3 regions of the Neobacillus pocheonensis genome follow, and region 2 is predicted to be linked to each of the others. Evidence: predicted binding sites of a transcription regulator. Region 2 holds the regulator's gene; each other region holds the start of a gene.
The links. The regulator Rex, encoded in region 2, represses fermentation and respiration genes when NADH is low (regulators of the CRP and FNR family bind a similar motif). The targets are predictions, from matches to a motif close to TTGTGAAATATTTCACAA.
Positions count from the first base shown of each region.

Region 1: a site for Rex is predicted at 1,186-1,203, ahead of qoxA (cytochrome aa3 quinol oxidase subunit II). Genes of this name have one in related genera too.
Region 3: a site for Rex is predicted at 901-918, ahead of ABES02_RS18225 (cytochrome C). Genes of this name have one in related genera too.

Region 1 covers NZ_JBCNAD010000048.1:36,031-38,302, forward strand. The annotation lists gene ABES02_RS24815 (ABC transporter ATP-binding protein) at 1-246, opposite strand, end outside; gene ABES02_RS24820 (iron-sulfur cluster assembly accessory protein) at 562-867, opposite strand; gene qoxA (cytochrome aa3 quinol oxidase subunit II) at 1,249-2,226, shown strand; gene qoxB (cytochrome aa3 quinol oxidase subunit I) at 2,216-2,272, shown strand, end outside.
Region 2 covers NZ_JBCNAD010000013.1:54,953-57,224, forward strand. The annotation lists gene ABES02_RS07395 (ABC-F family ATP-binding cassette domain-containing protein) at 1-53, opposite strand, end outside; gene moaC (cyclic pyranopterin monophosphate synthase MoaC) at 230-727, shown strand; gene ABES02_RS07405 (redox-sensing transcriptional repressor Rex) at 755-1,408, shown strand; gene ABES02_RS07410 (YhbD family protein) at 1,527-2,150, shown strand; gene ABES02_RS07415 (polymer-forming cytoskeletal protein) at 2,163-2,272, shown strand, end outside.
Region 3 covers NZ_JBCNAD010000033.1:15,814-18,085, reverse strand. The annotation lists gene ABES02_RS18235 (helix-turn-helix domain-containing protein) at 168-392, opposite strand; gene ABES02_RS18230 (Crp/Fnr family transcriptional regulator) at 418-834, opposite strand; gene ABES02_RS18225 (cytochrome C) at 1,077-1,517, shown strand; gene nosZ (Sec-dependent nitrous-oxide reductase) at 1,532-2,272, shown strand, end outside.

The DNA.
Region 1 (2,272 bases), on a different contig from region 2:
CCCAAGCTTATGTCCCCAATAATTGACTACAAATTGCAGAAAAGTGCTTAATAAATATACAAGGAACAGTCCAATGCTTACAGAAACAATAGCTGGCCATTCACCTCCTGGCAAAAGAACATCAATAAACCACTTCACCGCCAGTGGAAAAGCTAATTCAAGCATGGCAACCACCACTGCACTGCTGAAGTCTAAGATAAATAGCTTTTTGTGAGGTAAATAATAAGAAAAGAACCGCCGAATCATATCATTCTCCTTTTATCTAGGCTCAGTTAAATGACATTGTTGATTTTTAACACTGTTGATTGGAGCGGAAGGCGCGAAGACTCCTGCGGGAGTACGGGGCAGGGGAGACCCCGCAGGAGCGAAGTGACGAGGAGGCTCCCCTGCACGCCCGCGAACCGCTCGCGCCTGGAGCGCAAATCAACAACCAAGTTTCACAGAGCCTTTATATAAAGTAGCAATAATAGGATTATATGAAAAATATATGCACAATTTCAAGTTTTTTGAAAATAAGCATAATAAAAAAAACACCTGGATACATCCAAGTGTTCTTCAATTTTAGTGATGATGGTGATGACTGCCTTTAGAAGGGTTGGTAATAACCCATTCCTCTTTCGGGACTTGGAAGTATTGAATCCATATTCCATCCAAGTTCTCATCGTTTTTATCAAGAATAAAATCAATATCCTTGTCGGTTTTAACCACTTCATCATTATCGGTCGGTGTATCCATCATCAAATCATAATGTGCGTGGTCCCCATGAATACTGGTGACGTAAATACGAAACATTTTACCCTCTGCATTTTCCTCGGCTAACATTTTTTTCAAAGCTTTTGCGGCAATTCGATTAATTTTGACTTTCATTCAATGCTCTCCTCTTTCTATGTAGTCATTTACATTATCCCATTAATATACTAAAATAGACAATTTTCAAGTGAAAATCCCACGAAATTATCGTGTCCAATGGCTTGTGACAATTAAATTCCAAGCAATTCCCTATTTAGTATTTTAAATCCTTAACAAATTTGTCACAACTTTTTTCAAAAACCTATATAAACCTTATAGACGAATTGTTAATATTGTGGAGAAGTAGTGAACACCACAAATTAATATTAGATGATAATAAATTTAATTTGAGGTAATACTTGTATTTTTGAAAAAATCGCGTTATCCTATTGAAGTTTGTGAATGAATTCACGAAGACATTGTGGAAAAATGAACAATTTGCCTGAGAGGAGCTTTAAAATGTTTAAAAAGGGTTATTTAATCCCACTTCTAGCATTCCTGCCTGTATTACTTTTAAGCGGCTGTAACAGCAAAATGGTTGTCTTTGACCCAAAAGGTCCTGCTGCTAGAGACATTCTTGACTTGATTAACTGGTCACTCGTATTTATGCTGATTGTTGTCGTCGTGGTTTTTGGTTTATTTGGGTATATCATTTGGAAATACCGTGCAACACCAAAGAATAAAGACTATGTCCCGCCTGAAGAACACGGCAGCACAAAGTTAGAAATTGTTTGGACAGTGATCCCGATTTTGATTGTAATTGCCTTAACTATCCCCACTGTAAAGACGATTTATAAACTTGAAAAAGTGCCTCAAGGCTATGAAGATAAAAAACCAATTACTATCAATGTCACTTCCGCAGACTGGAAATGGATTTTCAGCTATCCTGAACAAGGCATTGAAACCGTGAACTATGTCAACATTCCTGCCGGTACACCGGTAAAGTTTAAATTAACTTCTGCCGGAACTATGCAGTCTTTCTGGGTACCAGCACTTGGCGGACAAAAATACACGATGAATAAGATGGAAACAGAGCTTTACCTCACTGCTGATCAACCTGGCGAATTTTTAGGAAGAAATACCAACTTTAACGGTAGAGGCTATGCTGATATGGAATTTACCGTGGAAGCAAAATCCTCCAAAGAATTTGAAAAATGGGTTAAAGACGTAAAGGCAAGTGCTCCAAAGTTAACAGAGAAAAAATATAATGAGCTATTAAAGCCAACTCATTTAGGTAGAGAAACATTTATCGGAACTCACTTAGCATGGGTTGACCATGGAAAGATGAATTCAAAAACGTATACGAATCCGGAGCTATACAAAGTACACGGAGTCCAAGGTAAGATTTTTGAAGAAAAACAGACCGACAAAAACTCTATGGACATGAAAGGCATGGACATGACTGAATCTAACGGAGGTGAGCAGCATGGGAATTAATTGGCATGACTTTTTCATTGTTGGGAATCCATTAATCCTAGGTTCT
Region 2 (2,272 bases):
ATAAGGTCAGCACCATAATATTTTTGTAGTTGATTAACCTGCAATAAAATCATTAAAATTCACCTCTATTACTATAAATAGTTTACCGTATTCCTATAGGTCCGGCAATAAAGCGAGGCAGGTTATCAGGACTATTAATACTTTAATGCCAAAAAATTGTACGATTAGTTCAAAGTTTCACAGACATATAAAGAAAAATAGTGTATGATTTAAACGGAGGATTGTTTATATGGCAGAATTTACTCATTTTAATGAAGAAGGCAGAGCCAAGATGGTCGACGTTAGCGATAAGCCTGAAACGGCACGTACGGCGCTTGCTCATTCCAGTATTACGGTCAGCAAAGAAATTTTTGAAAAAATAACAAATAATGAAATGAAAAAAGGCGATGTCTTAGCGGTAGCTCAGGTGGCAGCCGTTATGGCGGCGAAAAAGACATGGGATCTCATTCCAATGTGTCACCCGATTCCATTAACGGGAGTAAATATCTCCTTCTCATGGGAACAGGACATTAACGATAACTATCAATTACATATTGCTGCTTATGTTAAAACAAAGGGAAATACAGGTGTTGAAATGGAAGCGCTAACAGCAGCATCCGCCTGTGCTTTAACTGTTTATGATATGTGTAAAGCGGTTGACAAAGGAATGGTCATCGGGCCAACCTATTTAGTAGAGAAAACTGGCGGTAAAAATGGCGACTTTAAGCGGACAGAACGAGTTAAATAAAACAATTGATGCGGGGGGTAGGAGATTATGAGCAATGAAACGATGAAAATACCACAGGCGACAGCCAAACGGCTGCCCCTTTATTATCGATTTTTAAAAAACCTGCATTCTTCGGGTAAACAAAGGGTTTCATCAGCAGAATTAAGTGAAGCGGTGAAGGTTGATTCGGCTACCATTCGGAGGGACTTCTCCTACTTCGGGGCTTTAGGGAAAAAGGGTTATGGATACAATGTGAATTATTTATTATCCTTCTTTAGGAAAACATTGGACCAAGATGAACTAACCAAGGTTGCCTTAATCGGGGTTGGTAATCTCGGTACGGCTTTTTTAAACTATAACTTTTTGAAAAATAATAATACCAAAATAGAATGTGCTTTTGATGTGGATCCTGCAAAAATGGGAACAATGATTCGCGAAGTACCGGTTTATCATATGGATGAATTGGAAAAGGTGTTAACGGACCACAGTATATCAGTGGCGATTTTAACGGTACCGGCACAGGTTGCTCAAATGATTACGGATCGACTGGTTAAAGCGAATGTAAAAGGGATTTTAAATTTCACCCCTGCCAGGTTAAATCTTCCGCCAGCAATTCGTGTTCATCACATCGACTTGGCTGTCGAGCTGCAATCACTTATTTACTTTTTAAAGCACTACCCAACGGATGAAATTGAAGAATAAAGAGATAGAGGGCTTTTCGCAAACCTGCGGAAGGCCCTTTTTTTATCGGACGAAACAAACGTATCTTTACAACGTAACAGTGTTATGTTACATTATTACACAGAAAGGGGTTTTCAAAATGAGCGAGGAGTTAATTTCCAAGAAGGAATTATTAGAGCTGGCGGGAATATCCTATGGACAGTTGTATAGATGGAAGCGAAAGGATCTCATCCCGGAGGAATGGTTTGTACGGAAATCCACGTTTACGGGGCAGGAAACATTCTTTCCAAAAGAAAAAATCCTAGAAAGAATCAACAAAATTCAAACAATGAAAGAAAACTTATCACTAGATGAACTTGCTGATATGTTTTCTCCTAGCCTAAGTGATTTACAACTTGAAAAAGACGAGTTAATAAAACGTAACATTGTTTCGGGTGCGGTAATGAATTTCTACTTAGAAAATGACCAAGACGGTCCAAAATTTAATTTTTCCAGAATGCTTGAAGTTTATGTTTTAGAAAAACTACTGCAGTCTGGAGAAATCAATTTGGATGAGGGGAAAATGCTGCTGCAAGTATTAAAGGATAACTCAGGGTTAATTAAGCAAAAAAGCTGCGAGCTTTTGATTACCAGAAAGCTAGGTGTGTCATCGTGTCTTTTATTGATTAATACCGAAGAGATCCATTTTGAGCGGGGTACAAAGGTCGTGGTACATGTTTCCTTGATGACCTGTATGGAAGAAATTAAATCGAAACTACTATAAAGGAGAATCGGGATGGAATTGAAAAATAGAGGGGACTTAGTCATTAATGGTTTGGGTTCGTCAAACGGCGGCCAATTTAATGTTGTTACATTAAATGGCAGAGGGACGATTAATAATGATTT
Region 3 (2,272 bases), on a different contig from region 2:
CAAACCCTCTGGAAAAATAGTCAATCCATTCAAAAAAATGGACAAAACCACCCTAATAATAGACAAAACTTAAAAACGGCCGAAAACTATCAATAATCCCGCTGCAATAGCGTACAAAAACGACACCAATCCAAAATGATGATTTTCCGCGACTTCAAATCTATCATTTACTCTTTTTTTAGCCGCGAAAATACCCGACTCACACTCTCCCGTGAGGTTCCCACTACGGTCGCAAATTCCTGAACCGTTAACGGAATTTCAATATTCCACCGGTTTACCCCCGTGTTAAACTTCTTCCCAAGCCGCTCCATTGTTTTTACTGTTTTTGCATAAACGTCAAGCAAGGCAACGTCACGTATATGCGACGTCATTTCCCGAAGTGAATCACTCATATAGCGGATCATTTGCATTCGAGAGCTAAGGATACTTGTATAATTCCTGCTCCAATTCCTGCTTTTCCAAAAAGAGCAACTTTCCGTCCTGCAGCATCGTTGCCGTCGCTGGATAGCGTTCTGTCTTTTGCGTAAACAAGCATGCCTCTGCAAAGACATCGCCATTTTGTTTCACACAAACAATGATTTCATTGCCGGTTTCATCCTGTTTCGACAGCTTGACGGCACCGGAATGAACGAAGTAAACACCCTTTGCCACCTGTTCCTCCGAAATCACTTGCTCGCCTTTTTTAAATTCAAGCGTTTGGATTTGGTTTTCGATGACGCGAAGCGACTTTTCCGATAAATTCTTGAAGATGACAATTTTCCGAAGCAGCTCCGACGATTTCACCTCTTTATAAACAGCAAAATGCAGATCCTCTAAGTAATCAACGCGTTGCATTTTTCCACCACCTTTTCTAGATTTCGATATATTTACATCTATTGTAATCTTCTATTCTTGATGATGTAGTGACGAGATTCACAAAACGTTCAATTTTTTAAAACAGCGATTTTCTAAGGGTTTGCTCCCCCTTTCACAAAACGTTCAAAAACGAATCAAATGATGTGACGCACGTCACTATTTTATCGGCCCTTCCAGATTAGGATAAAGTTGTTCATTAGAGATAAAAGGAGGGGGCAAGTATGAAAAAAGCCATTATTACCTTTGTAATCTGCGCGCTCTTAGGCTTCGGTTTAGGATATCTTGTTTTTGGCGTCATCACGGGAGATTCCGAAAAACAGCCGCAAGTGGCACAAGCTGATACAAAGGAAACAGCAACGACAGAAACAACAAAAGAAGAGCCCGCAAAAACTTCTTCAGCAAACGAGGATACCATCCTTAATAAGAAAGGCTGCTTAGGCTGCCACAGCGTAGAGGCTCTAAATTTAAAAGGCGGGGCCGTTGGTCCGGATCTTTCCCAAGCGTTTGTTAATGTGGAAGGCAAGCACGGCAAGCCAATCGAGGAATTCTTGAAAGCGCCTACTTCAGCTGTCATGTCTGGCGTTATCGGTAAAAATCCATTAACAGATGATGAGCTCAAGCAGGTCCTTGACCTTCTGAAGCAAGCATCTGAAGCAAAATAAGGTGGTGTAAAAGAATGAAAAAATGGATTCCAATCGCATCCGGATTACTTGCCGGTTTTGTTGCAGCGACAATATCATTCGCTGACTTCTCGTCCAATGACAAAACAGCAACAGCATCCGGCAGCAACAAGAGCGATGCAGAAAAAGTTTACGTTCCATTTGGTAAAAAAGATGAATACTATTTATTCGCATCTGGCGGACACTCTGGACAAATGTTTATTTACGGTGTTCCATCGATGCGTCAGATCCGTACCGTTCCTGTTTTCTCACCAGATTCGGCGACAGGATATGGCTTTGATGAGCATTCTAAGAAATTAATGGGTGACTATACATGGGGAGACCTTCACCACCCTGCTTTCTCTGAAACAAACGGTGACTATGACGGTAAATTTATGTTTGCGACTGACGTTGGTAACAGCCGTGCAGCCGCCATGGATTTAAAAACCTTTACCGTGAAAGACATTATTCAAGTTCCAAACACAAGCGGCCCGCACTGTGCGGCCTTCGTTACCGAAAATACCGAGTACATGTTCCTGCCAACTCGTTTCGCCGTACCACTTGGTCAAAAGTATGAATCACTTGATGACTACAGCACAAAATACCGCGGCGTAATGTCCGCCGTGACATTTGACCAAAACAAAGAAAAGCTTAATGTTGCTTATCAAGTGGCGCTTCCGCCATGGTCCTATGACCTTTCTGATGCTGGTAAAAAAATCTCCAAGGATTGGGCTGTGTTAACGACCTATAATACGGAA